DNA from 3 places in the Streptomyces sp. NPDC102360 genome. Region 2 is predicted to be linked to each of the others. Evidence: riboswitches for the same ligand, from Rfam matches in the RefSeq annotation. Region 2 holds a riboswitch; each other region holds the start of a gene.
What was found. A riboswitch is a leader RNA that binds a small molecule or an ion and turns the genes downstream of it on or off. The one in region 2 is predicted to bind cobalamin.
Positions count from the first base shown of each region.

Region 1 (10,475 bases), 140 kb from region 2:
TGGAGGCCCATGACGAGGCCCACGACAAGCGTTCTGGTCGGTGACCCCGGGTTAACACCCGTTCGGGGGACAGGTCATGCCCCGGTCGGCGCCCTCCGCTGCGTCACACTTGCGGCCGATAGCCACGGCGTTGACGTGGCGGAGGAGGTTCGGCGATGTCCCTGTCCATTTCCGTCGTGGTGTTGCTGCTCGTCGTCGCGGTGATCTTCCTGCGCAACGGGGCCATGAAGTTCTCGCACGCGCTCGTCTGCCTGCTGCTCGGTTTCCTGCTCGCGGGCACGGACGCGGCGCCGACCATCCACGACGGCATCAACTCCACTGCCACCCTGGTCAGTAACCTGAACCCGTGAGGCTTCTGTCGCGCTATTTCGTGGCTGAGAACACCCCTATCCCGTTCGCGACCGCGCGCTCCGGCGGGTCGCTGGGGTGGTTGCGGACCGAGACCGAAGGGGCGCCCGGGGCGCGTGCGACGAGGGTCGACGAACCGCCGCCGTCCAGGCTGAACGCGTCGTCCGAGCCCAAGGACCGCATCGTGGCGGCCACTTCGGTCATCGACATGCCGGTGCGGTAGGCGGGGGCGCCGTCCAGGGCCAGCAGGATCAGCTCGTGGCCGCCGTCCCCGATGCCCGCCGCCGTGCGCACCGCCGACGTCGTCGCGTCCAGGCCGGGCAGCGGCGCTCCGTCGCGCAGCACCGGATAGCCGCCGATCGCGAAGCGGTACGGGATGTGCGAGCGGGCGGCGACGAGCCGGTGGTGGACCGCGACCGGGTCACCCGTCGACAGCTTGCGCAGCCACTGCGCGCCGGCCTCCCTGCCCACCAGGACCGTGGACCCGGCCGCTATCGGCCCGCTGCCGGGGGTGTCGGCCGACGACACGACCCGACCGCGGCGCACCGTCACCTCGTACGTGTCCGTGCTGCACGGCGCCGCCCGCTGGGTGTCCGTGCCGCAGGTGGACCGCACCCGCGACACGCTGCCCCAGTCGGACGTGAACGCCCCCACCGAGCCGACCGGCAGCGCGTACTGGTTCAGCCCGCCCAGCGGCACGCGGTCGTCCGGGGTGCGTACCGAGCCGTCGAGCTCCAGGCTGTCGAGGCGGGCCCGCCGGTCGACCCCGACGCCGAGGACGTCCCGGGTGGAGGTCCCCGGCGGCAGGGCCGGGCCGAAGCGCTGACCGTTCGGCACGGCCGCCTTGAGCGTGTGCCCGCTCGCTATCGCCGGGCCGACGGAGGCGCCGGTGACCTCGACGCCCGGGTGCTGGCTCTCCGTGATGTTGAAGAAGTCCCCGTTGACCCCGCCGACGGCGCCGGCCGCGTCGGACATCGAGGAGACGGTGGCGCGTGCCCCGACCGCGCCGGGGTGCAGGAGGTCGACCCGCACGCGCGGGTCGGTCAGATCGACGGTGAGGACATGGGCATGTGCGGTGCCCTTCGCGGCGGGGACGTCGAACTCCGTGTACGTGACGCCCGGAGCGACCCGCTCGCCCGACGTGGCGCCGGCCGGCGCCGCACCCGTCAGGGCGGCACCGGCCAGCATCGAAGCGACCCCGAGGGCCGCAAGGACTCTTCTCCCTCGCTTGCCAACTCTCGTCTGCATGCGGGGAGTTCAGCAGACGCGGGGTCGCGCGTCGATGGCTAAGTGCCGACGAGTCGGGAACGGATCAGGAAACGTACGCCCTCGGGTGCCTCCAGCGAGAAGCCGCTGCCGCGCCCCTCGACGACGTCGACGATGAGCCGCGTATGGCTCCACACCTCGTACTGGCTCTTGGACATCCAGAACGAGACCGGCTCCGCCACCCCCTGCACCGCGAGATCGGCGAGGAGCACGTCGGAGGCTCCGGTGCGGAACTCGCCCGCCAGGTAGCACATCGGCGCGCTGCCGTCGCAGCAGCCGCCGGACTGGTGGAACATCAGCGGACCGTGGGCCTCGCGCAGCCGCCGCACCAGCTCGGCGGCCGCGTCCGTCAGCTCCACGCGGGGTACGTCGGTCATGACACCCAGTCAAAGGGGTGGGACGTTGCGACCACGTTGCACGCGCGACGCGGGCCCCGGCATAAGCTCCGCACATGGAACAGAGGGAGATCATTCTGCGGGCCATCGGCGTGCTCACCGAGACGCACGAGATGGTGCGCAGGCTCAGCGACGGCGAGGCACTCGACACCGACGTGACGCAACTGGGGCGGCTCGTGTCGGAAGTGTTCCCGACCATCGAGATCCCGTCGGGGGCGAGCGCGGAGGAGGCGGCCGAACTGGCCATCGCCGCGCTGATGCCGGCGAGCGTGTCGCTCGTGGAGGCGTTCGCGTTCCTCTTCACGCAGCTCGCCAAGGTCCACGACGAGGGCCGTATGGACGTCCAATCCAGCGAACTGCTTCAGGAGATCGCGCTGCGGATGTCCGACCCGGGCGCCGAGGAGGAGGCGGAGGAAGAGTGAGAGCGGCGGATCGGCGCCCGCTCGTGCGCGGGCGCCGTGACTCACAGGTCCTGAACTCCGGTAAGGCCCGCGCTTACTTGTTCGGCCCCCGGAAGCGTCCGAACGCCTTGCCGAGCGTGCCGAAGGGGGAGGCGTCCTTGCTGTCCGGATCCGCCGGCGCGTGCGCCTGGGCGTCGCCGCGCGGCGCCTCGGCGAGCGCGGCCCGCGCCGCTTCGGCCGCCTCGCGGTAGCTGTCCCGGGACCTGGTCATGGCGTCGAGCGCCTCGGCGTACTTCGTGACCATGTCCTGCGCGTGCGTCAGCTCCTCGTCGGACGTCAGCAGATGCCAGCCGTCGCGCAGCCGCGTGAGGGCCTGCGCCGCCTCGTCGATCAGCGGCCGCGGGAACGCGGTGAACTCCCGGATCCGGTCCAGCAGTTCGGTCGGCTCGCTGCCGTCGAGGAAGACGCTGCGCACGGTGAAACGGTCCGCCGCATAGTCCGGGTGCGCCGGCGTGGTCGGCAGTACGACGCCGCCGCCGCGCGGCATTCCGGCCTTGAAGTCCTTGCGCAGCCCGAAGTCCACGACCTGGGCCTGGTCGGGCGTCGCCCGGTGCTCGATCACGCGGTGCTGCAGGCTCGGCGGCAGAAACCGCGTGATGGACCGCTGCCCCTGGGCATCCGGTGTCATCGCCTCGTGGATGACCACGTGCACGTACCAGCTGGAGCGCGAGCAGTCCTTGAGGAGACGGCGCAGGGCGTCGTCGTCCTTCGGGAGGTGGTTCGGCGCCCGCAGGCGCAGCCCCGCCACCGTGTCGTGGTCCCATGGCACCCGCTCGCTGTCCGGCCAGAACATCGGCGCGGGCGACGGCCAGGCCAGTTCCCAGGCCCGCTCCGCCTCCGCGGCGAGGACCCAGGTGACGCCTTCGGATTCCTTGGCGCGGGTGTCGGGGTCGTACGTCGTCAGCTGGCCGCGCACGGTGACGTTGTCGGCCACGCGCCAGCGCGCCTCGAACACCCGGCGGGCGCCGGGTCCTGGCCCGGCCTCCTCCTCGCGCGGGTGCAGCACCGTGGAGCGCGCCGCGTCCTCGGGGTCGAGGTCGAGGAAGTCGTCGAGTACGCCCGCCGCCTTGAGGGCGATCAGGTTGCGCCGGACGTCGCGCTCGGGCTCGGGCCCGAGGTGGCGTCCGCGTCCGAGCCACACGGTGTCGGGGACGGGGGTCGGGGTTGAGTTCTTCTTCGCCATGGAGTCGTTCTGTGAGTGATCGGGGCGCGACCAGTATGGGTCCGTGGACGCGCGGGGGCCAGGGCAGGGTGGTCCGGTGTCGGGATTGTCGCGCGTACGCGCCCGATTCGCCCCTCGTGTACCCCGGCGTGGCGCGTCCGATCCCGTACGCTCGCCGAATGGCCAGGTACTACGACGTGCACCCAGCAAACCCGCAAGCGCGCCTCATCTCCGCGATCGCCGACAGCATCCGCGACAGCGCGCTCGTCGCCTACCCCACGGACTCCTGTTACGCGCTCGGCTGCCGGCTCGGCAACCGGGCGGGCGTCGACCGGATCCGCACCATCCGGCAGCTCGACGACCGGCACCACTTCACACTGGTATGCCAGGACTTCTCCCAGTTGGGGAGGTTCGTCCAGATCGACAACGACGTGTTCCGCGCCATCAAGGCGGCCACGCCCGGCAGTTACACCTTCATCCTGCCCGCGACGCGTGAGGTGCCGCGGCAGCTGCAGCACCCGAAGAAGAAGACCGTGGGCGTGCGCATCCCCGACCACGTGGTGACGCAGGCCCTGCTCGCCGAGCTCGGCGAGCCGCTGCTGTCCAGCACGCTGCTGCTGCCCGGCGAGGAGGAGCCGCTCACCCAGGGCTGGGAGATCAAGGAACTCCTCGACCACCAGGTCGACGCCGTCGTGGACTCCGGCGACTGCGGCACCGTGCCGACCACGGTCATCGACTTCTCCGACGGGGAGGCCGAGATCGTACGGGCCGGGGCGGGGGACACGGAGCGCTTCGAGTGACTCAGGGCCCTTGTGAAGGACTCAGCGCGTCGCAGTCGTACCCAGGTAGCGGATGTGCGGCCGTTCACCGGGGCGGGTGACCTCGGCGCGCACCCCGTACACGTCGGCGATCAGTTCCTCGGTGAGTACGTCGCCGGGCTCCCCGGCCGCCACGACCCGGCCCTCGCGCAGCACGACGACGCGCGCGCAGTAGCCGGCGGCGAGGTTCAGGTCGTGCAGGGCGACGACGGACGTGATGCCCAGCGTGCCGATCAGGTCGAGGAGTTCGAGCTGGTGCTGGATGTCGAGGTGGTTCGTCGGCTCGTCGAGCAGCAGCTCGCGCGGCTCCTGCGCCAGGGCGCGGGCGATCTGCACCCGCTGGCGCTCGCCGCCGGACAGTGTGTGCCACAGGCGGTGCGCCCGGTCGGCGAGACCACTGCGGTCCAGGGCGTCGCGGACCGCGGCCTCGTCCGCCGCCGACGCGGGCTGCCAGGCGCGGCGGTGCGGGACCCGGCCGAGCCGCACGACGTCGGCGACCGTCAACTCGACCTGGGCGTCGGATTGTTGCTGCACCATGGCGATGCGCCGCGCGGCCTGCCTGCGGCCCACCGAGGCGAGCGGGTCACCGTCGAGCGTGACGACGCCCGCGGACGGGGCCAGCACGCCGGACAGCAGGCGCAGCAGGGTCGACTTGCCCGAGCCGTTGGGGCCGAGCACTCCGGTGACGGTGCCGGGCTCCGGTGCCACGGACACCCCGTCGAGCACCAGCGCGCCGCCCGGCGACCACGACACGCGGTCGGCGCGCAGTCCCTGCTGGGAAAGGCTCACCGCACACCCCGCCCGCGGTACAGCACCAGCACGAACGCCGGCACACCGATCAGCGATGTCACCACACCCACCGGAACCTCCTGAGGTTCGAGCACCGTCCGCGCCGCTGTGTCCACCCACACCAGGAACACCGCCCCGGCGAGCGCCGTCACCGGCAGCAGCCGGGTGTGCCCCGGACCCACCAGGGCGCGCGCCGCGTGCGGCAGCACAAGACCGACGAAGCCGATCGCTCCCGCCGCGCTGACCAGGGCCGCCGTCAGTAGCGCCGTCACGCACAGCAGCACGATCCGGGTGCGGGCCACCCGGACGCCGAGGGTCGCCGCTGCTTCGGCGCCGAAGGCGAACGCGTCGAGGGTGCGCCCGTACGCGAGGCACACCACGAGCGTGACGGCGAGCACGGCCAGACACAGCCACACCTCGGTCCAGCCGACCCCGCTGAGCGAGCCGAGCAGCCAGAACAGCACGCCGCGCGTCGTCTCCGCGTCCGCCGAGGTCAGCACGACGAACGAGGTCAACGCCGAGAACAGCTGCATCGCCGCGACGCCGCACAGCACCACCCGGTCCGTGCTGCCGCCCAGCGTGTGACTGAGTACGAGCACCAGCGCGAACGAGCAGACGGCTCCGACGAACGCGCCGCCCGATACGGACACGGCGCCACCGCCGAGGCCGAGCACGACGACGAGCACGGCCCCGGTCGACGCGCCCGAGGAGACACCGAGCACGAACGGATCGGCGAGCGGATTGCGCAGCAGCGCCTGCAGCACCGTGCCGCACACCGCGAGCCCGGCCCCGCACACCGCCGCGAGCAGCGTCCGCGGCAGCCGCAGATTCCATACGATGCCGTCCCGGATCGGCGAGAGGTCCGAGGTCGCCAGGCCGATCCGGTCGCCCACCGCCGCCCACACGTCACCGACCCGGATCTGCGCGGGACCGAGGGTGATGGCGAAGGCCACGGAGGCGCACAGTGCGGCGATGCCGGCCGCCCAGGCGAGTGTGGCCCGAAGGGTGATCCGGGGCGCGGCCTGTGGATACGCCGCCGGGGCCGCGCGAGCGGCGACCGTACGAGCCGTCACCGCGCGAGCCCGAACTCGCGCAGCCCCGCGGCCACCCGCTCCACGCCGTCGACCGTCCGGATGGTCGGGTTCATGGCTTGCCCGCTCAGGCGCACGTACCGCTTCTTCTTCACTGCGGTCATGTGCTTGGTGACGGGATTGGACTCAAGGAACTTGATCTTCTGTGCGGCCGACTCGGCCGACTGCGAGCGGCGCGTCAGGTCGCCGATGACCAGCACGTCCGGATCGCGGTCCGCGACCGTCTCCCAGTTGACCTGCGGCCACTCCGCGCGCGTGTCGTCGAAGACGTTGCGCGCCCCGAGCTCCTTGGTGACGATGCCGGGGGCGCCGCAACAGCCCGCCATGTAGGGCGAGTCGGAGTTGGCGAACCAGTACAGGACGTCCACACCGTGCGCGTCGCCCCCGGAAGTGGCCTTGCGGACCCGGGTCTTGAGCGAGTCGATCAGCTTGTCGCCGCGCTTCTCCACGTCGAAGACACGTGCCAGATCGTGGATCTCGCCGTACACGACGTCGAGCCCCAGGGTCTTGGTCCGCACCCCGTCTCCGTCGCCGTTGTCCTTGCCCACGCAGTCGCTGGGGGAGAGGTACGTGGGCACGCCCAGCTTCTCGAACTCCGCGCGCGGCGCCACACCGCCCTTGCCGAGGGTGTACGTGAACGAGGCAGCGGCGAAGTCCGGTTCGGTGCCGAGGACCTTCTCGAACGACGGGTAGCGGTCGGCCAGCCGCGGCACCTTCGCGTTGGCCTTCGCCAGGTCCTTCGGGACCGGGTCGGTCCAGGTGCCGGTGCCGACCATCCGGTCCTCGAGGCCGAGCGAGAGCATGATCTCGGCGGAGCCCTGGTCGAGGGCGACGGCCCGGCGCGGGGTGTGCTCGACCCGCACCTTTTCTCCGCAGTTGTCGAGCGTGACACCGCCGCCACCGGCGGCACCGTCCTCGGTGGTGGCGGTCGTGCCGCACCCGGTGAGCAGCAAGGCGCCCACCAACAGCGGGGCGCATCGGCGGAGTTGACGTGCGAACAGCACGGGGGTTCCTTCACGTCCAGGGCTCATACGCGGAGCCGGCCTATGGTGAGGGCCTGCCGTTTGGATCAGGCCCCAGCCCCCACGCCACGCGGCACTGGAGACCGCCAGCAGGTCTTCGGACTCGGGGTCGTCCGCGCGAAGCGCCTTCCCAGGCCGATGTGCCGGCCCAGTGGCAGTGGCTCCGCCCGTCACCCTCACCGCTGCGCGTCAGTTCCGGTTTCCCACCGGATTCCCTGACCCGTGTGCGTAGAAAAACACACAAAGGTACGACTGGCTCGGCGAAACTATCACGCCGGGCATCCGCTAGGCGGAGGGCGGGGTGAAGACCGCCTCCAGCTGGGGACGGGTTCCGTCCCGGTGGTGGTCCATGAGCGATACGAGGCGTTCGTGGTCGCGGACGCGGAGCGCCTCGACCATCTCCGCGTGCTCGTCGACGATCCGCTTCTGTGACATCGGGTCGTGCAGGAGGTAGGCCCGATAGCCGTCGCTCAGCTGCCAGACGCGGCGCAGTTCGGCGACGACGAGGTCCAGGCCCGACGCGGTGAACATACGGAAGTGGAAATCCGAGTTGAGGCGGGCCATGGCGGTGAGGTCGCCGCGGGCCGACGCCTCCGCGATCCGCTCGTTCACGCCGGAGAGTCCTTCGAGCGCGGAGGCCGGGAGAGGCGGCAGTCGACGCAGCACCTCCGCCTCCAGGACCCGCCGCATCAGATACGTCTGCTCGAACTCGGCCGCGGTCAGCACCTTCACCCGGTACCCGACATTGCGGACGTGGTCGAGGACGCCTTCGCTCGCCAGCACCCGCAGCGCCTCACGTACCGGGGCCCGGCTCACCCCGAGACGCGTGGCCAGTGCCTCCTGCCGCACCGGGCTGCCCGGCGTCAGATCGCGCGCGAACAGCATCGCCCGCAGCTCCTCCACGACCTGGGCCACCGCTCCGGACACCGCGTCAAGACGCTCCGCTCCCGTCTGAGCCGTCACTGGTGCCTGCCTTCCCGTCGAGGGTTGTCGACTCTAACTCCCCTGAAAGTGCAGGGGCATTGACATGGTGCCGCACGGTGAGTCAGATTGCATCCAATCTTGCTCAGGTCTTGCTCAGGTCTCGCTCGGATGTATGTCCCGTTCAGTGGCGAACGCCCGGAAATTTGACCCAGCGGTGGCGTCAACAGGCGCTATCGGTGGCCGATTTCAGAGGAGGACTCGGCGATGACGCCGAAGGAACCGGCAGAATCGGTAGACAATTCTGAAGCCGCGGCGGCGGCAGCGGGTGGCGGTGGATCCCCTGCGGGCCGACCGCTGGACGGCGTCCGCGTCGTCGACATCACCTCGACGCTCATGGGCCCGTACTGCACCCTGCTGCTCGCCCAGTGGGGCGCGGACGTCATCAAGGTCGAGCCGCCGGCCGGCGACGTCGTCCGCTACATAGCCGACACTCGAGGCAACGGCATGGGCCCCGCCTTCCTCAACACCAACCGCGGAAAGCGCAGCGTCGCCCTCGACCTCAAGGCGCCCGGCGCGGCGCCCGTCCTCGCCGCCCTCGTGGACTCGGCCGACGTCCTCGTGCACAACCTCCGCCCCGCCGCCGCCCGTCGGCTCGCCCTCACGGCCGAGTCCGCGCTGGAGCGCAACCCGCGCCTCGTCCACTGCGCGTTCCGCGGCTTCGCCGCCGGTGGCCCCGACTCCGACCGGCCCGCCTACGACGACGTCATCCAGGCCGCCGGAGGCGTCGCCGCACTCCAGGGCGGCGACGGCGGAGCGGAGTACGTGCGGCAGGCCGCGGCCGACAAGACGGTCGGCATCTACGGGGCCGCGGCCGTGCTCGCCGCGCTGCACGGCCGCCAGGCCTCCGGCCGGGGGCGCGCCGTCGAGGTCCCGATGCTGGAGACGATGGCCTCGTTCACCCTGCTCGAACAGCAGGGCGGCCGCGTCTTCGACCCGCCCACGGGCCCCACCGGCTACGCCCGCACCAGTTCCCCGCACCGCCGTCCGTGCCGCACCAAGGACGGCCACCTCGCCGTCATGATCTACACCGACGCCCAGTGGCGGTCCTTCTTCGCCGCGATCGGCCGCCCCGCGCTCGCCGACGATCCGCGCTTTCGCACCATCACGGAGCGCACCGAGCACATCGACACCCTCTACTCGATGGTCAACGCCGAACTGTTGCTGCGCACCACGGCCGAGTGGCAGGCCGAGTTCGACGCCCGCGACATACCCGCCACCCGCGTCAACACCCTCGACGACCTCTTCACCGACCCGCACCTGAGCGCCACCGGTTTCTTCGAGCGCACCGAACACCCCACCGAGGGGCCGCTGTTGCTCGGCCGACCGCCGGTCCGGATGACCGAACCCGCTGTCGGCGCTTCCCCGCGCGAGGACGAGGGACCGCTCCGCCCCGCCCCGCACCTCGGCGAGCACACCCGCGAGGTCCTCGCCGAACTCGGCCTGCCCGGCGCGGAGGCCGCCGCCCTCTTCGACAACGGAACAGCGCGCGAACCGATCGACGCGACCGCCGCCGCCTGAGAACAGCCGCCCGACGGCCTTGAGAAGCGCCCCCTGAACGGAAGGATCCGCCATGCCCGCGGCCGAAGACCTCCTCTACTCCACCCGCGACCACATCGCCACCATCACCCTCAGCCGCCCGCACCGGAAGAACGCGTTCACCCTCCCGATGGCCGACGCCTGGGCCGAGGCGCTGCGCCGCGCCGACGCCGACCCGGACGTCCGCGTCATCGTCGTCACCGGCGCCGGCGACGCCTTCTGCTCCGGCGTGGACCTCGCCGACTTCAAGGGCGAACAGCGCACCCCGATCCAGGAGAAGAGGCTGCTCACCGAGCGCGTGCACCAGGTCGCCCGGGCCCTGGACGACCTGGACAAGCCGGTCCTCGCGGCCGTCGCGGGACCCGCCGTCGGCGCGGGCATGGACATGGCCCTGCTCTGCGACCTGCGCTTCGCCGGCCGCTCGGCCCGCTTCTGCGAGGGCTACATCAAGGTCGGCCTGGTCCCCGGTGACGGCGGCTGCTGGCTGCTGCCCCGCGTCGTCGGACAGGCGGCGGCGCTGCGTCTGCTGTGGACCGGCGATTTCGTCGACGCCGCCGAGGCCAAGCGGCTCGGCATCGTCGAGGACGTCTTCGAGGACGCCGA
Region 1 is NZ_JBIWLG010000001.1:1,709,681-1,720,155, forward strand. It holds gene ACIRHA_RS07820 (phosphatidylinositol-specific phospholipase C/glycerophosphodiester phosphodiesterase family protein) at 1-44, shown strand, start outside; gene ACIRHA_RS07825 (hypothetical protein) at 156-350, shown strand; gene ACIRHA_RS07830 (phosphodiester glycosidase family protein) at 364-1,536, opposite strand; gene ACIRHA_RS07835 (DUF779 domain-containing protein) at 1,635-1,991, opposite strand; gene ACIRHA_RS07840 (hypothetical protein) at 2,066-2,431, shown strand; gene ACIRHA_RS07845 (hypothetical protein) at 2,505-3,653, opposite strand; gene ACIRHA_RS07850 (L-threonylcarbamoyladenylate synthase) at 3,812-4,432, shown strand; gene ACIRHA_RS07855 (ABC transporter ATP-binding protein) at 4,454-5,239, opposite strand; gene ACIRHA_RS07860 (FecCD family ABC transporter permease) at 5,236-6,249, opposite strand; gene ACIRHA_RS07865 (ABC transporter substrate-binding protein) at 6,309-7,361, opposite strand; cobalamin riboswitch at 7,423-7,622, opposite strand; gene ACIRHA_RS07870 (GntR family transcriptional regulator) at 7,638-8,315, opposite strand; gene ACIRHA_RS07875 (CaiB/BaiF CoA transferase family protein) at 8,541-9,854, shown strand; gene ACIRHA_RS07880 (enoyl-CoA hydratase/isomerase family protein) at 9,907-10,475, shown strand, end outside.
Region 1: it holds a riboswitch for cobalamin, as region 2 does, so the genes downstream of both, ACIRHA_RS07865 (ABC transporter substrate-binding protein) here and ACIRHA_RS07185 ((2Fe-2S) ferredoxin domain-containing protein) in region 2, are expected to answer to the same signal.

Region 2 (10,475 bases):
CTCATCGCACCCCTGAAGCTCCCGTTCCGCCTCCCGACTCCGCCGCACCGGCCGCGGATCCGGCTCCGCCGCGAGCGGGACGACCGCACCCCGCGCGCCCTCCTCCTCGCGGACACCATCACCTCCCGGGGCCCACCCGCAGGGGACGCTGTCGCCTGACGACAGCCGGTTCACCCGAGGCTGCGCCGCACCCTCGGGCGTCGGCCGTGCGCACACCCCTGGCGGGCCGCACGGCCGAGCCCCCCCATGCACCGCACCGGATCCCGAGGCGCACAGGCCCGCGAGGGCCGCGCCCGGACCCCGTGCTGCCCGAAACCGGAGAACCACGTTGTCCCTCACCTCCGAAACGTCCGACACCTCAGAACCGCGTCCTGCGGAAGAGAGCCGGCACGCACCGCCGTCCCCATCCCCGTCCCCGTCCCCGTCCGACGCCCGGTCGGTCTGGGCGTCGCTGCGCCCACTGGTGCTGCGACTGCACTTCTACGCGGGGGTGTTCGTCGCCCCGTTCGTGTTCGTCGCGGCGGTCACGGGCCTGCTCTACGCGGGCTCGTTCCAGGCCGAGAAGCTCGTGTACGCCCATGAGTTGAACGTCCCCGTGGGCAAGGCCGAGCTGCCGATCGCCGAACAGGTCGCCGCCGCCCGCGAGGCCCACCCGCAAGGAGACATCAGCGCCGTGCGGCCCGCACCCGAGGCCGGCGCGACAACCCGAGTCATGCTCTCCGGTGTAGCCGGAGTCGACGCCGACCACACGCTCGCGGTGTTCGTGAACCCGTACAACGGGGAGGTCCGCGGCGCCCTCGAACAGTACGGATCGACCGGCGCGCTGCCACTGCGCACCTGGATCGACAAGCTCCACCGCGACCTCCACCTCGGCCAAGTGGGCCGCCTCTACAGCGAGTTCGCGGCAAGCTGGATGTGGGTCATCGCGGGCGGCGGCCTCGTCCTCTGGTTCGGCCGGCGTCGCTCGCGGCGCCCGGTCCGTGGCACCACCGGCCGCAGGCGCACCCTGTCGCTGCACGGATCGGTGGGTGTCTGGGCGGCGCTCGGACTCTTCTTCCTGTCCGCGACGGGCCTGACCTGGTCGACGTACGCAGGGGCGAACATCACCGACCTGCGCGCCGCGCTCGGGCAGACGACGCCGACGGTGTCCGCGGCAGCGGCCCCGGGTGGTGAGCACGCAGGCCACGACATGGGCGGGTCCGGTTCCTCAGGAGGTGATGGCGGTGTCGGGCTGAACGCGGTGCTGGAAGCGGCCCGCGCCAGGGGTCTCTCGAACCCCGTGGAGATCGTCCCGCCCGCCGACGCGTCCTCGGGGTACGTCGTCCAGCAGATCCAGCGGAGCTGGCCGGAGAAGCAGGACGCCGTAGCCGTCGACCCGATGAGCGGCGAGGTCACGGACGTGGTGCGGTTCGCCGACTACCCGGTGCTCGCCAAGCTGTCCCGCTGGGGCATCGACCTGCACACCGGCAACCTGTTCGGCATCGTCAACCAGATCGCGCTCGCCGCCCTCGCCGCGGCCGTGGTGCTCCTCGTCGTGTGGGGGTACCGCATGTGGTGGCAGCGCGGTCGCGGCGCCACCTTTGGGCGGCCCGTCCCACGCGGCGCCTGGCAGCACGTGCCGCCGTACGTGGTGGTGCCGTTGATGGTCGCGATCGCCCTGCTGGGCTACTTCGTGCCGCTGCTCGGCATCCCGCTCGCGGCGTTCATGCTCTGCGACATCGCGCTCGGCGAGATCGCGTACCGGCGGGGGAGGCGCACGTACACGCCGATCGCCTGATGTAGGCGGGAGGGCGCCTCGCCCCTGGCGCCGGAGTGTCGGCACCAGGGGCGAGGCCTCGGAGTCGCACGTCAGGGCGCGGTCGTCCCGAGTTCCTCACGGACGGCGCGTGCGGCGGCGACGAGGTTTTCCAGGGAGGCCCGTGTCTCGGCCCAGCCGCGGGTCTTCAGCCCGCAGTCCGGGTTGACCCACAGCCGCTCGGCCGGGATGGCCTCAAGTCCCGTACGCAGCAAAGCGGTTGCCTCGTCGATGGTCGGAACGCGCGGGGAGTGGATGTCGTACACGCCAGGACCTGCCTCGCGCGGGTAGCCGTGCTCGGCCAGCTCGTGCGCGACCTGCATGTGGGAGCGGGCGGCCTCCAGGCTGATGACATCGGCGTCGAGGTCGTCGATGGCCTGCACGATGTCACCGAACTCGGCGTAGCACATGTGGGTGTGGATCTGCGTGTCCGGGCGGACGCCGCTGGTGGTGAGGCGGAACGCCTCGGTGGCCCAGGCGAGGTAGGCGGCATGGTCGGTCGTGCGCAATGGGAGTGTCTCGCGGAGTGCCGGCTCGTCGACCTGGATGACCGAAGTGCCGTTCGTCTCCAGGTCGTCGACCTCGTCGCGCAGGGCGAGGGCGACCTGCCGGGCCGTGTCGCCCAGCGGCTGGTCGTCGCGGACGAAGGACCAGGCGAGCATGGTGACCGGGCCGGTGAGCATGCCCTTGATGGGACGGCTGGAGAGCGACTGGGCGTACGTCGTCCAGCGTACGGTCATCGGCTCGGGGCGGGAGATGTCGCCCGCGAGGACCGGCGGGCGGACGTAGCGGGTGCCGTAGGACTGGACCCAGCCGTGCTGGGTGGCGAGGTAGCCGTCCAGCTGCTCGGCGAAGTACTGGACCATGTCGTTGCGTTCGGGTTCGCCGTGCACGAGCACGTCGAGGCCGGCCTTCTCCTGGAAGGAGACGACCTCACGGATCTCGTTCCTGATGCGGTTCTCGTACTCCGCGCCGTCGATGCGTCCTGCCCTCAAGTCGGCACGGGCGGAACGGAGTTCGCCGGTCTGCGGGAACGATCCGATGGTCGTCGTCGGCAGCAGCGGCAGGTTCAGCAGGGCCCGCTGGGCGGCGGTCCGCTCGGCGTACGGTTGTGAGCGGCGCAGGTCCGCCCCGGTGACGGCGGCGGCGCGGGCGCGTACCGCCGGATCGCGGGTGATGGGGGAGGTGGCCCGGGAGTTCAACGCGGCACGGTTGGCAGCGAGTTCGGCGCCGATCACTCCGGCTCCCCGAGTCAGGCCCCTGGCGAGGGTGGCGACCTCGGCGGTCTTCTGGCGGGCGAAGGCGAGCCAGCGCCGGATCTGCGGCTCGATGTCCCGCTCCACGGACGCGTCCAGCGGGACGTGCAGCAGCGAGCAGGAAGCGGCCACGTCGACGCGGTCGGCGAGCCCCAGCAGGGTGCCGAGCGTGGCGAGGGACCGCTCCAGGTCGTTCACCCACACGTTGCGGCCGTTCACCACACCGGCGACGAGACGCTTGCCGGGCAGGCCACCGACGGCGGCGAGTTCCTCCAGATTGGCGGCGGCGGAGCCGGTGAAGTCGAGCGCGAGGCCCTCGACGGGTGCCTTGGCGAGCACCGGCAGGGCCTCGCCGAGCCGGTCGAAGTACGAGGCGACCAGGAGCTTCGGACGGTCGGCGAGGGTGCCGAGGTCGCGGTAGGCGCGGGCGGCGGCGTTCAGCTCGGCCGGGGTGCGGTCCTGGACCAGGGCGGGCTCGTCGAGCTGGACCCAGGCGGCGCCCGAGGCCCGCAGATCGCTGAGGACCTCGGCGTAGACGGGCAGCAGCCGGTCCAGCAGGGTGAGTGGATCGAAGTCGTCGGCCACGCCGGGGGCGGGCTTCGACAGCAGGAGGTAGGTGACCGGGCCGACCAGCACGGGGCGGGCGTCCAGGCCGAGCGCGAGGGCCTCCGTGAGTTCCGCGACCTGCTTGGTGGAATCGGTGGTGAACACCGTGTCGGGCCCCAACTCCGGTACCAGATAGTGGTAGTTGGTGTCGAACCACTTGGTCATCTCCAGCGGAGCGACATCCTGAGTGCCGCGTGCCATGGCGAAGTACCCGTCCAGGGCGTCCGCCGCGACGGCGGCCCGGTGGCGCTCGGGCACCGCCCCGACCATGACGGTGGTGTCCAGGACGTGGTCGTAATGGGAGAAGTCGCCGGTCGGCACCTCGTCGATGCCGGATGCGGCCAGTTCCTGCCAGTTGGTACGGCGGAGTTCGGCGGCGGTGGAGCGGAGGGCGGCGGCGTCGACGCGCCCCTTCCAGTAGCCCTCGATCGCCTTCTTCAGTTCCCGGTTCGGGCCCTGGCGGGGGTAGCCGTACACGGTGGCCCGTGCGGGCTCGGTGCCGGTGGTCGCGGTCGTGGTGGCCGCGGTACTGGTGGTCACGGAATTCTCCTTCGAGAGACGTATCCCTGAGATCCCGGAAGGCCTCTGCGGCACGAAGGAGTGACACCACCGGGTCGGCGACACGTGCGACTGGGCACGGCCATCGGCCGGTATGTGTACGCCGACCCGCCCTCGAGGTCACCGAGATGTCCGCGCACGTGTCGTCCGTGCACGGGCAGTTGGCAGGTCTTCGGACTCGCGGGCACACCCACCCGAAAGGGCGGACACCTAGTGACCGTCGCTTCCCAGACCCCTCTTCCGGGGACCAGTGCGTATGACGGCGGTCGTTCCCACTCACCGCTGCGGGGCAGTCCCGGAATCCCACCGGGTTCCCTCTTACGACACCCCGTCTGGCGGGCGGGGCGAACCAGCTACGTCCTTCACCCTACGGGGCCGCGCCCGGGAGGCGCCACAACGTCCGGCCCGCGGGCAGCTCGTCGCCGGATGGCATGATGGCCGTGAACACGGGCGACGGCGGCCCGAGGAAACCGGTGCGAATCCGGTGCGGTACCGCCACTGTGATCGGCGAGCGGATCCCGGAGAGCCACTGCCCCCGCGAGGGTGGGAAGGCCGGGACGAGCACGGACCCGAGAGCCAGGAGACTCACGCTGTCGCCCCCTCGAAGCGATCCGGGGCGGAACTCCCCGGCGAGAGGGAGGATGCGGCATGCCTGAACGGCCCGCCGAAGTCGGAGCGACGGCCCCCGCAGCGGACCGGGCGGTTCCGTGCCGCGTAGTGGTGTGCCGCGACTGCTGCTGCGGAACGGTCAAGGTCGACGGCGATCACGCGGCGCAGACGGCGCGGTTGCGCCGGATCGCGCCGACGCGGATCTCCGAGTGCCTTGACGTCTGCGAACAGGCCAACGTCATCGTCGTGCAACCCTCTGCCGCCGGGCGGGCTGCCGGAGCACGGCCGGTGTGGTTCGGGCTGGTCAACGACCGTGACGCCACCGAGGACATAGCTGACTGGGTACGGGCCGGCGGGCCGGGCGTCGCGGAGCGCCCCGCGATCCTGGACCTCTACCTCATCGCCGCGCCGCGCCGGGCCAGGACCGCATGAACGAGGTGCCGTCGGAGGAGGTCGCCGAGGCGCTGCGGGACGTGGCCTCGCGACTGGGTGGATTCTTCGCCCTCGACACGACGTCGACGCGGCGGCCCTCCGATGTACGGCTCACTCGCGTTGGTCTCGCCGCACGAGCCCAGGCGGTCAACGACGATTACGCCACCACTGCCGAACCCCGCATCGGTGTCTCCATCGCCCACCTGGGCCTCGCGGCCCGCCTTTGGTCGCCGGTCCTCGCCTCCGCGCTCGTCCACGGGATCGTGCCGACGATGAGCACGGTCGAGTGGTCCGGGGGGAGCTCGGCTCTGCGCCTGCCCCGGCCCGAGGGCCGACGTGCGTCAGAGTTTCCGTCACTCGGGGAACTCGCGGACGCCGTCCACGCGGAGGTGGACGGCGTCCTGTCGGCGGTCGAGAGCGGCCTCACGGTCAAGGTGGCGCCGCGCCTGCTGGCCGGGAATTCGGCGTCCGCGCTGGTCGGATCGGCGGCACAATTGCTCAGATCCCGGCCCGACATGGGCGCGGACCTTATACGGCTGACTCGCGAACTGCTGGCGACGGACCGGCTACAGGGAACGGGCCGGATCATCGGCCCCGACCTGGCGTTCCGTCGCCGGAGCTGCTGTCTCTTCTACCGGGCCCCCGGCGGCGGCAAGTGCGGAGACTGCTGTTTGGTGCGGTGATGACGACCAGACACGGCTGGGCCGGGGTGGCGCGTACAACCAGGAACTTCCCGCTCTTTCTGATGTGCTGCATGGCAGCAACTCGCGTTCCTCGCATACGAAAGAGAGCCGCGTCTCATGTTGATCACCGCCGCGCACGTTCTGGCCGGACCGGATCTTCACGCTGTCGCCGACGGCGCCGTCCTCGTACGTGAGGGCGTCCTCGCAGGCGTCGGCCCGCGCGCGGAGGTCGAGCGCCAGGCGCGGCCCGACGAACCCCGGCTCGACTTCCCCGCCGGCACGGTGCTCCCGGGTCTGATCGACGCCCACGTGCACCTCTGCTTCGACGCGGGACCGGACCCCGTCACCACGCTCCAGGAGCAGGACGACGAGGTGCTGTTCGCCGCGATGGCCGGTCGGGCGCGGCAGTTGCTGGGCGTCGGCGTCACGACGGCCCGTGACCTCGGTGACCGGGGCGGCCTCGCGGTGCGGCTCGCCCAGGACATCAGGGAGGGCTCGGCCGTCGGTCCACGCCTCGTTTCGGCGACGGTGCCCGTCACTCCGCCCGGTGGCCATTGCTGGTTCCTCGGCGGCGAGGTCTCCGGCCCCGAGGAGGTCCGGCGGCTGGTGCGGCGCAATGCGGAGGCGGGCGCCAAGGTCATCAAGGTCATGGAGACCGGCGGGGGGCTCACGAAGGGCGGGGCCCAGAGCTGGGAAACCCAGTTCTCCGAGGAGGAGTTGGCGGCGCTCGTCGACGAGGCGCACCGCGCAGGACTGCCCGTCGCCGCGCACGCGCACGGCGCGGACGGCATCACCGCCGCGGTCGCGGCCGGGGTCGACAGCATCGAGCACTGCACGTGGATGACGGCCGACGGATTCGAGGTCCGCCAGGACGTCCTCGACCAGATCGTCCGGCGGAACATCTACGTCTGCCCCACGGTCAGCCCGAACTGGCGGATGCTGCCTCGGTTCTTCGGCGCCGAACGCGCGGAGGCCATGTTCGACGCGGTACGCCGGACGGCCGAGGCCGGCGTGCGGCTGATCGCGGGCACCGACGCGGGCGTCCAGCGCGCCGGCTTCGACGGCCTGCCCTCCAGCCTCACGTTCTACGAGCACCTGGGCCTGCCCAACGACCGCATCCTCGCGATGGCCACGACGGAAGCCGCTCGCGCGCTGGCCCTTGACGAGACCACCGGGCAGCTCACTCCCGGCTACAGCGCGGACATCCTCGTGGTGAACGGCGACCCGCTCACGGACCTCGGGGCGTTGCAGTCCGTCGGGGCCGTGATCGCGGCCGGCAGGCGGTACGACCTGAGCGCCAACACGTAGCAGTAGCGGGGGAGTTGTTCAGCGCCCGGGGCCCTCGCACGGGTCATCGTCCGCCGCCAGCGGCCGGGTGTCCGCCGCCAGGCAGGAGGAGTACACCCGTGTCGGCGTGGGCTGCGGCTCCGGTCCGGACGTGGCGCGCACGGCGACGGTCAGTCCGACGGCGACGGCGACGGCGGCCAGTCCGGCGAACGCGGCGGCCCGGGCGCCGCGCGTCACCGATCACCGCCATGACGGCCGAAGTGGTCGCGGAGCGCATCGCCGCAATCCTCCTGGCCGGCGCCCCGGTTACGTGAGAACGCCAGCGCACCGCCCTTCTTGCCGTCCCGCTCGTTCTTGGCCAGCTGTCCCTCGATGCTCTCGATCAGTGCGGCGCACTGGGCGCTGACCGGCTTCTTGGGCGGCGGTTCGGGTTCCGAGGAGGTGTTCAGTCCATAGGCGGCGGCGAGGCCGGCGGCGCACGGAGCGGCACACGTGACGATCCACGCGCGGCGGCTCCTCGGTATCGGTATGGGTCTCGGCACCCCGGCATCCTACGAGGACACCGCCTGGTGGCGGAACTCACGGCACCGTAGGACGGGATCCGTCAGCCGCGCGGATCGCGGCGGATGTTCCTCATCTTCTGATGGGGGGGGGCACCGTGTTGATGACGACGTGATCCCCGTCCCCGTCCCCCCCGGTATCCAGCCGTGCGACGGGGCACGTGTCCTACTCGCGTGGCGTCTCGTGGGAGTACGGAAAGAGCCGCGCCAACTCGCCCGCCAGACCGTCGAGCTGGCCCCGGTCCGGCCGTCCCGTGGCGGCGGACAGCTGGAGCAGGGACACCGAGTCCCGCACTGTCAGCAGCTCGGTGTCGGTGAGGCCGGGGACGAAGCGGCGCACCGCCTCCACTGCCACCGGGTCGGACAGCAGCACCGCCAGCGGTGTGCGCAGGCCGAGGCGGCTCTCGGGGAACTCGTCCGCCCGTGGGGCGGGGGAGAGGGCCGCCTCCTGCCGCGGCCGGTCCCGGTGCGCGGCGACCTGGAGGTGGGACGTGGTCACGTCTTCCGGCTGTCGGGGAAGGCCCAAGCGTGCGTACTGGTCGGCTGGGGCGTCGGTGTCCCGGAGGTGTTCCACCAGCATGCGGATCATGTGCAGCTCCACCTCGTCGTCCTGGACCGGGCGCTCCTGTCGGGGGTCGTCGGCCAGGTCGTACAGGAGGGTGCCGAAGCGGTAGGGGTCGAAGCCGGGGGCGGTTCTGGCCGGGGCCCGCAGCGTGCGGACACCCTTGGTGAAGGTGAACGGGCCGGCGAGTTCGGCGTCGACCAGTTCGTGCGGGGCGAAGCGGCCACGGCCGTGGGTGGGCATCAGCGTGTGCTCGTACAGCGGTGTGTTCGTCGCGTCGTGGCAGGCGCGCATGTAGACCCGGCGGCCGTCGGTGATGTTGACGTGACCGCCGAACATGCCGAAGAGCGCGGACTCGCGCAGCGGCACCTCGGCGCCCGACTCGTCCGTCGCCTCACACAGGGGACGGCCCTGCATGTCAGGTGTGCGGTCGACGCCGAAGAACTCCAGGAGTGTCGGCGCGAGGTCGATGGTCTGGACGAGCCCGGAGTGGCGGGTGCCCGCGAGTTCCGGCCTGCGCGGGTCGTGCACGAACAGCGGAGTGTGTGCCAGCTCGTTGAACCAGGGCTGGACGAGCTTGCCCCACCAGCCCTTCTCGCCGAGCAGCAGGCCGTGGTCCGTGCAAACGATCAGCAGGGTGTCCGACCACATGTCGTACGCGTCCATGGCATCGAGGACCCGGCCCAGCGAGTGGTCGCACATGGAGAGGAGGGCGGCGTACTCCATGCGGGCGTGGCCCGCCTGCTCCTCGGTCTCGGTGACCTTGCCGTAGTCCGGCCAGTCGAAGTGCGGCCCTTCGTAGCCGTGCGGATACAGGTCCTTGTACTGCTTGTGCGAGAAGAAGGGTTCGTGCGGATCGAACGTCTCGATCTGCACGAACCAGTCGTCCTCGGCCTGGTTCACGCGGAGGAATTCGAGCCCGGCGTCGAAGGTCAGCGTCTGCGGGTGCTTCTCCTCGGTGTCCATGTGTGCCCGGTTCACCCAGTCCTGGCGCCACAGGTCGTGGCGTTTGCCGCGCAGGTTCTCCGGGATGACCGGGTCGGCGACCTGGCCCTTCCAGGCGTCGCCCTCCTGCCCGCGGAAGAACTCCCAGGTGTTGTAGCGGCCGTGGTACGTGGCGCCGCCGTCCTCCCAGTAGTGCTGGTGGTCGCTGGTGAGATGGGTGTACACGCCGTGCTGCTTGAGGAGTTCGGGCATCGAGTCGTCGAACGGCTCCAGCGGACCCCAGCTGCGGTGCAGGAAGTTGTAGCGGCCCGTGTGCAGTTCGCGGCGTGCGGGCATGCAGGGCATCGACCCCACGTAGCAGTTGTCGTACGTGGTGGAACGGGCCGCGAGGCGGGTGAAGTTGGGTGCGTGGGTCCAGTCCGCGCCGTACGGCGGCAGCATGCGGCGGTTCATGCTGTCGAACATGACCATGATGGCCTTCACGGGCGGACCCTTCGCTTGGTCTCGACGTCGGACTCGATGGCGGCGGGGCGGAGTTGAGCCGCGCGGATGCGTTCGATGTCGAACTTCTCCGAGCGGTCGAAGGCGAAGAGGCCGTTCTCCTCCTGGAAGACGTCGGTGAGCTGCGTGTAGCAGTAGCCGAACATGTCCGGGTGGTCGAGCAGCACACCGACCAGGCCCTCGAACCGGGTGTGGAACTCCTCCAAGGTGCGCACCCGGTCGCCGTACCCCCACGACCCGGACCGGGTGTCCGACTGCGGCCGGTCGGCCTCGGCCGGGTTCCACCAGATGCCGCCGAACTCGCTGACGAAGAAGGGCTGTCCTCGGTAGGCGATGGACCAGGACTCGCCGGTGGTGTCGGAGCGGTTCACGTACGGGTCGCCTTCGGACAGTGCCTTGTGGTTGGCGGCGAAGAGCCTCGGGTCCTGCTCGTAGTCGTGGCTGTCGAACACATCCGACTCGGAGACCCGGTGGGCATAGCCGGAGGTGTCGAGGACCGGGCGCGAGGTGTCGTGGGCCTTGGTGGCCAGGAACATCGCGCGCATCACGTCGTCGAGCGCGGTGATCCGGTCGCCGTGGTCCTGCCAGGTCTCGTTCATCGGGCACCAGCCGATGATCGACGGATGGGAGTGGTCCCGTTCCAGCACCTCAAGCCACTCCTGTACGTAGGAGGCGTCCGGC
Region 2 is NZ_JBIWLG010000001.1:1,573,356-1,583,830, forward strand. It holds gene ACIRHA_RS07170 (hypothetical protein) at 1-159, shown strand, start outside; gene ACIRHA_RS07175 (PepSY-associated TM helix domain-containing protein) at 329-1,777, shown strand; gene metE (5-methyltetrahydropteroyltriglutamate--homocysteine S-methyltransferase) at 1,849-4,197, opposite strand; cobalamin riboswitch at 4,361-4,584, opposite strand; cobalamin riboswitch at 4,679-4,802, shown strand; gene ACIRHA_RS07185 ((2Fe-2S) ferredoxin domain-containing protein) at 4,864-5,256, shown strand; gene ACIRHA_RS07190 ((2Fe-2S)-binding protein) at 5,253-5,939, shown strand; gene ACIRHA_RS07195 (amidohydrolase family protein) at 6,057-7,247, shown strand; gene ACIRHA_RS07200 (hypothetical protein) at 7,266-7,463, opposite strand; gene ACIRHA_RS07205 (hypothetical protein) at 7,460-7,768, opposite strand; gene ACIRHA_RS07210 (sulfatase) at 7,953-9,776, opposite strand; gene ACIRHA_RS07215 (glycoside hydrolase family 2 protein) at 9,773-10,475, opposite strand, start outside.

Region 3 (10,475 bases), 1.1 Mb from region 2:
AGTCGGAACGGGCGGTAGTACATGACGAACGGGGGCCGCCACACCGCGTTGCGCACCCGCATCGCGCCGTCGAAGCCGAGCATCGCCCAGTAGCCCACCGAACCGGGGGCCGCGGGCGCGGGCAGCGGGAAGGCGAACTGCCCGCCGGTGCGCAGCACTTGGCACACTTCGGAGAACAGCCGGGGCCACTCACGCGGCAGGAAGTGCCCGAACGCCCCGAAGCTCACCACCAGATCGAAGACCTCACCGAAGGGCAGCGTGAGCGCGTCCGCGCGGACGCAGTGGGCCGTCGGCTCTCCGCGCCGCGCGACGTCCAGCATGCCGCCGCTGAAGTCCACGCCCACGGACCGCCCGACGCCCGCCTCGCGGAGCACGCGCAGGCCCGCGCCGGTGCCGCAGCACAGGTCGAGCCCGGTGGCATACGGGCCGAGTCCGGCGAGCGCGCGGCCCACCGAATCGAGCACGGCATCCGGGGTGCGGAACGGCGTGTGGTCGAATTTCGGCGCCAGCAGGTCGTACCCCCGCTCGACCGAGGAAAGCGCCTGAACGGCCAGCTCGCGGAGGGTGGGACCCTGATCGGTGAACATGGCGGATCAGCATAGGGCGCGCCGCCGCCGAAGTCGGGGCTTGCCGCGCGGCAGGGATCTGGTGGTACGGTCTTAGCGGTACATGTGCTCGCCCGTTTCGAGGCGCCGGTACCGAATCTCTCCTTTCAGCGCTTTCGGTCCGACGGTGTTCCCGTCGCCACACAGCGCACGTCATCCCTGGTCAGCGGCTTCTGGCGGGCTCTTCACCCGTTGCCGCACGCACCAGGTTTTCCCCGGCCGCGGGGCGCGCTCAGCCGCCCCTGCCACTCGCCGGATCCCCTCCCTTCCCTGCTCTTGTACGCCTGCCGCGTCCGCGGCCCGGCCCGCGAAAGGACCTGTGATCGCCATGACCACGGCCACCACCACAACCCGAGAAACCACCACACCCCAAGAACCCGTCCGCGCCGCCGGCGTCCTCGACATCGGCGGGAACGGGCACGGTTCCCTGCGGGCGACCGACCTGATCCCGACGTCGCACGACGTCCAGGTTCCCGCCCACCTCATCCGCCAACTCGGCCTGCGCAAGGGCGACTTCGTCGACGGGACATGCGGGAAGCCACGCTCCCTCGCGCACGTCGAGACCGTCGGCGGCGCGCCCGCGGAGACGGCCCGCCGCCGCCCGCACTTCGCCGATCTCACCCCGCTGCACCCCAGCGAACGGTTCCGTCTGGAGCACCCGGCCGCCGGGCTCGCCGGACGGGTCGTCGACCTGTTCACGCCCGTCGGCAAGGGGCAGCGCGGCCTGATCGTCGCGCCGCCGAAGACCGGCAAGACGGTGCTGCTGCAGCAGCTCGCCGCCGCGTTCGCCGCGAACCACCCCGAGGCGCACCTCATGGTGGTGCTCGTCGACGAGCGCCCCGAGGAGGTCACCGACATGCGCCGCTCCGTGCGCGGCGAGGTGTACGCCTCGACGTTCGACCAGCCGGCGAAGGCGCACATCGCGCTCGCCGAACTCGCGGTCGAGCGCGCCAAGCGGCTCACCGAGCAGGGCCGCGATGTAGTGATCCTCCTGGACTCCCTCACCCGGCTGTGCCGCGCGTACAACAACGCGGCCTCCACCAGCGGCCGCACCCTGTCGGGCGGTGTCGACGCCGCCGCGCTGCACGGCCCGAAGCGCTTCTTCGGCGCGGCCCGCGACGCCGAGGAGGCCGGGTCGCTGACCATCCTCGCCACCGCCCTCGTAGACACCGGCTCCCGCGCCGACGACTACTACTTCGAGGAGCTCAAGAGCACCGGAAACATGGAGCTGCGCCTGGACCGCGTCCTCGCGCAGCGCCGCGTCCACCCGGCCGTCGAGCTCACCCCGTCCGGCACCCGCCGCGAGGAACTCCTGCTCTCCGCCCCCGAGTTGACCGTCGTCCGCGGACTGCGGCGGGCCCTGCAGAGCCGGGACCCGGCCGCCTCCTACGAGGCCCTGCTCGACAAGCTGCGCCAGAGCCCGGACAACGCCACGTTCCTGCGCCAGGCGCAGTCGACCGTGCCCACCACCTGACCGCACCCCCGCATGCGTAATACTCGACGCATGAACGCGAGCATGACGCGCCGTGGAGGCGGCCGGGCGGTCACCATCCGGCGGGCCACCACCCAGGACGCCCGGCGCCTCACCCGCCTCGTGCGCGGCTCCAGCGCCTACCGGGACCCGTACGCCTCCATGGTCGCGGGCTACCGGGTGGGACCCGACTACGTAGAGGCGCACCACGTCTACGTAGCAGTGGATCAGGGCGACGAGCGAGTGCTCGGCTTCTACGCGCTGCTCACCGAGCCGCCGGAGCTGGACCTGATGTTCGTCGCGGACGAGGCGCAGGGCCGGGGCATCGGCCGGCTGCTCGTCGACCACATGCGGGCGCAGGCCCGAGCCGCGGGCCTCGACCACGTCCGCGTCGTCGCACACCCGCCCGCCGAGGGCTTCTACCGCTCCATGGGCGCGCACCGCACCGGCACGGTGCCCGCGCGCCCGCCGGCCGTCGCCTGGGACCGGCCCGAACTCGAATTCGCCATTCCTCCGGCCGTCTGAGGTCTTCCGCCCTTGCCCGCCACAGCGCACACTCGTGGGCGTCGGAATGCGGCAAGGAGGCCACATTGGGCAGCAGTCAGGCACGCGCCGAGGCGTTCGACGTGATCGTGGAGATCCCGCAGGGGTCCCGGAACAAATACGAGATGGACCACGATCTCGGCCGGATCCGGCTCGACCGGATGCTGTTCACGTCGACGCAGTACCCCGCGGACTACGGCTACATCGAGGGCACGCTCGGCGGCGACGGCGACCCCCTGGACGCGCTCGTCCTGACCGGCGACGCGACGTTCCCCGGCTGCGTCATCGAGTGCCGGGCGATCGGCATGTTCGTGATGAGCGACGAGAAGGGCCCGGACGAGAAGGTGCTGTGCGTGCCCGCGCACGACCCACGGCACGACGCGACCCGGGACATCGAGGACATCCCCGAGTTCGACCGCCTGGAGATCACCCACTTCTTCGAGGTCTACAAGGATCTGGAGCCGGGCAAGTCGGTCGACGGCTCCCACTGGGAGGGCCGGGAGAAGGCGTACGAGGAGATCGACCGGGCCCGTGAGCGCGCTTCCGGGTAGGTAGTAGGGTGGCCGGGCCGTGGTGCTCGGGAAGACCGGTGACGGCCCTTCAGGGGCCCATTCCGGAGCGGCCCTCGCCACTGTGATCGGGTTTCGGACAGCGCCGTCCGGAGCGCGCCGTTCCACCCTGTACGCCACTGGCGGCCGACGGCCGCCGGGAAGGCCGGAGCGGCGGGCACGCCCGTAAGCCAGGAGACCGGCCGCGGCATCTCACGAAGTGATCCACGAGGTGCTGGAGCGTGATCGACGCATGACCCTGCCCGGGAACTCCCAGAATTCCCCCATTTCCCCCTCCCCTGCCTTCCATTGGCGCCGCGAGGACACGCTGCGCACGGCCGGCCTGATCGCGGTGATCGCCGCGCTGCACGTCGTCGCGTTCGGCGTGCTGTTCCTGCTCGTCGTCCCCGAGCACTACGAAGTAGGCAACAAGGCCTTCGGTATCGGCCTCGGCATCACGGCGTACACGCTCGGCATGCGGCACGCCTTCGACGCCGACCACATCGCGGCCATCGACAACACCACCCGCAAGCTGATGGCGGACGGCAAGCGGCCCGTCTCCGTCGGCTTCTGGTTCGCCCTCGGCCACTCCAGCGTGGTGGTGGCCATGGCGGCGCTCGTCGCCGGAGGCGCGGCGCTCGCCGGCACCCTGCTGAACGACGACTCGCGCACCCACCAGGTGCTCGGCGTCGTCGGCACGACCGTCTCCGGCACGTTCCTGTACCTCATCGCGGCGCTCAACCTCGTCGCCCTGATGGGCATTTTGAAGGTCTTCAGGGCGATGCGCGCGGGCTCGTACGACGAGCGGAAGCTCGAGGAGCACCTGGACTCCCGCGGGTTCATGAACCGGATCCTCGGCCGCTTCACCAAGTCCATCACCCGGCCGGGACAGATGTTCCCGCTGGGCTTCCTCTTCGGGCTCGGCTTCGACACCGCGACCGAGGTGACGCTGATGGTGATGGCGGGCAGCGGCGCGGCGGCGGGCCTGCCGTGGTACGCGATCCTGTGCCTGCCGCTGCTGTTCGCCGCGGGCATGAGCCTGTTCGACACGCTCGACGGCACGTTCATGAACTTCGCCTACCAGTGGGCGTTCTCCAACCCGGTGCGCAAGGTGTTCTACAACCTCACCATCACCGGTCTGTCGATCGCGGTCGCGTTCTTCATCGGCACGATCGAGCTCGTCGGCGTCCTGCACGACAAGCTCGCCCTGTCCGACGCGGTCACCGGGTGGATCGCCGGTCTCGACCTCGACAACGTCGGGTACGTGATCGTGGGCCTGTTCGTGGCCGTGTGGGTGGCGGCGATCGCCTACTGGCGCCTGGCCAGGGTCGAGCAGCGGTGGTCGGCGCGGCTGGCCGACGGCGCGTAATTCGGTTGCCGGGGCGCGCGGCCCCCTGCTGCACTGACGGCAGCGGCAATCCCGCGCGCCCCTACCGTGAGGACCGATCCATGCGCACTGCAGACATGTTCCTTCAGAAGGCCCCTGCCCTCTCCCTCAAGGACATGACTGTCAGTGCACACAGTCAACTACCCGGTAATGAATTTCCCGGGCTTGCTGCTCGAGTCGTCACTGGCTGTGGCGAGGCTCGGCTGCGTCCAGAGCTCACGCGATGAGGGTGAGTTCAGGGGCCGTTGACTGGGCCCCGCAGACCCACGCCATCCAGCCTCTTTGGCGGATGTTGTGGGACGCGTTGACATCTGCGTGTTCAACGAAACCGCAGACCCGGCACGTGAATTCGGCCTGGGAGAGCCGATTGTGGCGTGCGGTGTGGTGGCAGTGGGAGCATTCCTGGCTGGTGTAGGCCGGATCGACGTACACGACCGGGACCCCGGCGCTGCGGGCCTTGTAGGCGATGAAGGCGCCGAGCTGGGCGAAGGGCCAGGTGTGGAGCGTGGTGCGTTGGGGCTTTCTCAGCCGTGCCCGCTCGCGGATGCCTGTCAGTTCTTCCAGGGCAATGCCGCGTGCGGTGCGTTCAGCCTCCGCCACGATCCGTTTGCTGATCTTGTGGTTGATGTCCTTGTTGCGCCGGGCCTCTTTCCCGGCGTGTTTCCTGGCCCGCCGCTTGGCGGACTTGGTGTTCTTCTTCTGCAGCGTGGACCGCAGTCGGCGATCGTTCGCGCGCTGACGGTTGACGCGGCGCCCCGAGTAGCGTTCGCCCTCGGAGGTGGTGGCGATGTCCACGATGCCCAGATCAACGCCGAGGAACTCTGCGGGGTGGGCGTTGAGGGCGGCCTCTTCGATCTCGCAGGTCGCGATCAGGAGCCACGTGCCGCCCTGGCGGACCAGGTCGGACTCGCCCCTGCGGTGCGCGGCCACGACAGCGAGCTGTTCGTCCTGCCCGGTGAACGCCACGCCCTTCATCCGGCCGGCCGTGGTCCAGATCGACACGGTGCGCGCGGCGTGCTGCCAGGACAGCATCCGGTCGTCGTAGGGCTGGGCGGCATCGTCCCGGAAGGTGACCGGTTTGCCCGAGGCGAGGGTGTGGCGCCTGGTTCCGGGGCGTCCGTAGCGTCCGGCGCGCAGGTTGGTGGCCAGGGTGGTGTAGGCGTCGCAGGTCTTCTTGATCGCGTGCTGGGCGGCCTGGGCGCCAAGGCCCCAACGCTGTCGGATCGCGGTGTAGGTGTGCTTGCGCAGGAGCAGCGGACGGCGTGCGTGCTGCTCGAAGGCGACCTCGGCGGCCCAGGTGGCCGCCTCGTTGCAGGCGTGCAGGGTCGCCTCAAGTGCCGCCGCCTGTACGGGCGTCGGCAGGAGTTTCACCCGCACCACCAGCTTCATGGCCGCGACCCTACGCACCCAAACGGACACGAGGGCGAGTTCCGTACATCCATCCCACGATCCGGCGACCAAGCGGCACTGTGTTCGACCACAAGCACGTGGCTGCGACGCTCCGCGTCGCGGTCACGGGATGCGATTCCTCCCATGCGTGAACGCCTGAGGTTCCGCGCAGGATCCCGCTGAATCTTGGCATTCTCGCGCACGTCGACGCCGGTAAGACCAGCCTGACCGAGCGGCCCCTGCACACGGCCGGGGTGATCGACGACCTAGGTCGACGGGCTGATCCCCGCGGCCCGGGTGCGCGCCCTGGAGCAGCAACTGCCGTCCCTCACCCGGGGCGAAGGCGTCCTGGAGGCCTCCTTCGACCACTACGCCCCGGTCCGCGCGGGCGTGCCGCGCCGCTCCCGCACGGACCACGACCCGCTGCACCGCAAGGAATACCTGCTGCGGGTGGTGCGCGGCGCCGGCGCCGCGTCCGCGCCGCACGGATGAATGCGAGCCGGCTGTTGAATCGGGGCCGTTCGGCCCACCGGGAGGGCCCCTTGGCCCCGTCCGCCGCGGGGCCGCGCGCTGAGATGCTGCGGTATCGAGCCTCCCGTGCCCTCGCCCTCCCGCCGCGGCGCGCGGTCGAGGCCGAGCCCGGGCCCGCTGTTCGCAGAAGGGGGAGCCGCGAATGGCGGGCCCGTCCGTACCACGCCCCACCCGTGCCACCGCCCAGGACGGGCCGCCCGGGCTTCGCACACGCGTCCGCCGCGCCGTTGTGGCAACTCGCGCGCAAAACGGCCCAATCGGAACGATAAAGTGGCTCGTCAACCCGCACGCGCCCGATCACTCAGGAGTGCCTACGTGTCCGTAGCCATCGACTCGTCCGACGCCGCCATCCCGTCCGGCGACGACGTTCCCGCGGAGCCCGTGCCCGCGCCGGCCGTCGCCCCTGACGCCGGCCCCGCCGCGCCCGCGAACGAGGAGACGGCCGAGCCCGGGGACACCGCGAACATGTGGACCCCGCCGACCACCGATACCCCGGACGCCACCGCCGCGGCCCCCGAAGGTGCGTCCGACAGCGCGTCCGACAGCCCGTCCGGCGACTTCTGGACGCCGCCCACGGAGGTCCCCTTCGCGGAGAGCTCCGAGGTCGATGCCGAGGCGGAGGCCGAGGACGACCCGGCCCCCGGCGACGTACCGGAGGCCATCACCCGCGACGCCCACGAGTTCGGCGTCTACGCCCGCACCGGCGGCTGGGCCTTCGCCCTGAAGGTGGCCCGCAGCGTGCGGCCCGGCGGGCAGTCCGCCGGGGAGTCCGTGAAGGTATCGGCCCGGAAGTTCGCCGAACTGGCCGACTGCTCCCCCGACCGCGTCATGCGGTTCTACAAGGCGTGGGACAGCGCGGCGGACGACGGCCTGGTCCCCCAGTTCGAGGCCCTCGAGCCCGGTACCGACGTCGAACTCCCGGACGCCGACGTCTGGTTGTCGTACTACGTGTCCCGCAACAGCGCGACCTCGGTGCGCGGTCAGGCGATCACCGCGGCCGCCGAGTCCGAGGGCATCCGCCCGACGAAGGCCCTGGAGGTCGCGGAGAACCCGACCGCGCTGCGTGCCGCGATCCTCGCCGACCCCGGCACCGCCGAGGCCGCCCGCAAGGCGCTGATGGACCGCCTCGACGAGGACCCGGTGCTGCGCACGGGCATGGCGCGCGACGTCGTGCGCACGGACGACCTGAAGAAGGCCGTCGCCGAGGAGACCAAGACCGGCGGCCAGCTCGAGTACGTACGCAGGATCGCGGAGGAGGGGCAGGTCAAGACCCCCGCGGGCCAGAAGATCGAGGCCTCCCCCGAGCTGCGCCAGGAGGCCGAGCGGCACCTGTCCCTCATCGACGAGCTGGACGAGGACGAGGAGGCGGGCGAGTGGGCCCGCGAGGCGTACGACACCGTGCGCACGCTCGTCGCCGAGACCGTCGAGAAGGACCCCGAACTGCGGGTGCAGGAGCGGCGCGCGAAGTTCTACAGCAGCCTGCAGAAGGCCACCAAGGCCTTCGAGGAGCTGACGTTCGACGACGTCGCCGCCGAGGAGATCGACGACATCGTCGAGGACGACATGCTGCAGCGCCTGGAGGAGCTGCAGTCGGCGATCGCGATGTGCATCACGGCGCTGCAGTCGGCGCAGAAGAAGGACTGACACGGCCAGTTCGGCCCCCACGATGCCACCGCGGTCGACCGCGGTGGCATCGTGGTTTCATGGCACACACTCCGCACACCCCGCACACCCCCAGGTCCACGGGCCGCCCTGCGCGCCAGAACGTGACGTTCGACAGCCAGGGCGGCACGGCCCACGGCTATCTGGCGCTGCCGGCCCCGGGGCACGGTCCCGGCGTCATCGTCATCCAGGAGTGGTGGGGCCTGACGGACCACATCGCCGACGTCGCCGACCGCCTCGCCGCCGAGGGCTTCGTGGCACTCGCCCCCGACCTGTACGGCGGGAACGTGGCGCACGACTCCCAGGAAGCGTTCGCCATGATGCGGGACCTGCCGGTGGAGCGCGGCGTGGAACTCCTGTCCGGCGCGGTCGACTGCCTGCTCGCCCTCCCCCAGGTCACGTCCGACACGGTCGGCGCGGTCGGCTTCTGCATGGGCGGCGGCTTCGTCCTGTACCTGGCCGCCGAGGACCAGCGGGTGAGCGCGGCCGTCCCGTTCTACGGCGTGATCCAGGGCGAGGTCCCGGACTTCTCCCGTCTCAAGGCACAGATCCTGGGCCACTACGCCGAGCGCGACGAGGCGATCCCCCAGGCCACCCTCGACGGCCTCCGCACCGCAATCACATCCCAGTCGGGCGTGACCCCCGACTTCCGCATCTACCCGGCCGACCACGCCTTCTTCAACGACGGCCGCCCAGAGACCTACGACGAGCAGGCCTCCCACGAGGCATGGACGTCAACGATCGAATTCCTGGCATCGAGCTTCTCGCAATCCTGAACTCGAACCGCTCTGGTGCCCACAATCAAGCCCCGCCGGCGATTGAGGCGCGGGGCCCGGGGCAACGCCCCAATCCTTCAAGCCCCGCCGGCGATTGAGGCGCGAGGTCCGGGGCAGCGCCCCGATCTTTCAAGCCCCTGCGGCGATTGAGCAGCGGGGCCCGGGGCAGCGCCCCGCGACGTGGGACCGGACGGCCTCAACCATCCGGCCCCGCCCCGCACCGTCTCACCAAATGCGCACCCGATCACCCGGCTCCACCCACAACCCGTCCCCGACCACCGTCGAAAACGCCTCATGGAACTCATCCAGATTCCGCACAATGTTCGCCCGGAACTCCGGCGGCGAATGCGGGTCGATCGTCAGATACTGCTGCTCCTGCTCCTGCCGCCGCTTCGTACGCCAGCAGTACGCCCAGTTCATGAACAGCCGCTGGGACCCGGTGAGTTCACCCTCCGTCGGCACAGGCGCACCGTCGAGCGCGATCTTGTACGCGGTGTGCCCGATGGTCAGCCCACCGAGGTCACCGATGTTCTCCCCCACGGTCAGTGACCCGTTGACGAACTCCCCCGGAAGGTTCCGCGGCGAGAACCCGTCGTACTGCTTGACGAGCGCCTTGGACTTGGCCTCGAAGGCGGTCTTGTCGTCGGCGGTCCACCAGTCGTTCAGGTTGCCCTGCCCGTCGTACTGCGCACCTTGGTCGTCGAACCCGTGCCCGATCTCGTGCCCGATGACCGCACCGATGCCGCCGTAGTTCTCCGCGGCGTCGGCTTCCGGCGAGAAGAACGGCTTCTGCAGGATGCCGGCCGGGAAGCAGATCTCGTTCGTACCCGGGTTGTAGTAGGCGTTCACGGTCTGCGGCAGCATGAACCACTCGTCGCGGTCGACCGGCGCGCCGATCTTCGCCATCTGCCGGTCGTGCTCGAAGGCATCGGCGGCGTAGGCATTGGCGAGCAGGTCATCAGCCACAACCGAAAGACCCGAGTAATCCCGGAACTCGTCCGGGTAGCCGATCTTCGGCCGGAACGTGCCGAGCTTGTCGTACGCCCGCTCCTTCGTCTCGTCCGTCATCCAGTCGAGGCGGGAGATGGACTGGCGGTACGCCTCCAGCAGGTTGGCCACCAGCTCGTCCATGAGCGCCTTGGAGCGCGGCGGGAAGTGCCGGGCCACGTACTCCTTGCCGACGGACTCGCCGATGGCGCCCTCGACGAAGGCGACGCCGCGCTTCCAGCGGGCGCGCAGCTCCGGGGTGCCGTTGAGCGTCTTGCCGTAGAACTCGAAGTTGACACGCACGAACGGCGTCGACAGGTACGGCGCGGCGGAACGCAGCACGCGCGCGAGCAGCCAGTCGCGCCACTGCTCGATGGGAACCTCGGTGAGAACCGCGGACAGATGCGTCAGATACGAGGGCTGGCGCACGCACGACTCGGCGAGGGTCTCGTCCTTGCCGCCGAGCCCGGTGACGTAGCCCCGCCAGTCGAACGCCGGGGCGAGCGCGGTGAGTTCGTCGAAGGTGGTGAGGTTGTACGTCTTCTGTACGTCGCGGGTCTCGGCGCGCTCCCAGTG
Region 3 is NZ_JBIWLG010000001.1:502,959-513,433, reverse strand. It holds gene ACIRHA_RS02320 (class I SAM-dependent methyltransferase) at 1-587, opposite strand, end outside; gene rho (transcription termination factor Rho) at 934-2,079, shown strand; gene ACIRHA_RS02310 (GNAT family N-acetyltransferase) at 2,110-2,601, shown strand; gene ACIRHA_RS02305 (inorganic diphosphatase) at 2,667-3,170, shown strand; cobalamin riboswitch at 3,160-3,390, shown strand; gene ACIRHA_RS02300 (HoxN/HupN/NixA family nickel/cobalt transporter) at 3,421-4,536, shown strand; gene ACIRHA_RS02295 (RNA-guided endonuclease InsQ/TnpB family protein) at 4,771-5,943, opposite strand; partial or broken gene ACIRHA_RS02290 (GTP-binding protein) at 6,117-6,215, shown strand; partial or broken gene ACIRHA_RS02285 (GTP-binding protein) at 6,214-6,435, shown strand; gene ACIRHA_RS02280 (hypothetical protein) at 6,790-8,118, shown strand; gene ACIRHA_RS02275 (dienelactone hydrolase family protein) at 8,178-8,912, shown strand; gene ACIRHA_RS02270 (M13 family metallopeptidase) at 9,138-10,475, opposite strand, start outside.
Region 3: it holds a riboswitch for cobalamin, as region 2 does, so the genes downstream of both, ACIRHA_RS02300 (HoxN/HupN/NixA family nickel/cobalt transporter) here and ACIRHA_RS07185 ((2Fe-2S) ferredoxin domain-containing protein) in region 2, are expected to answer to the same signal.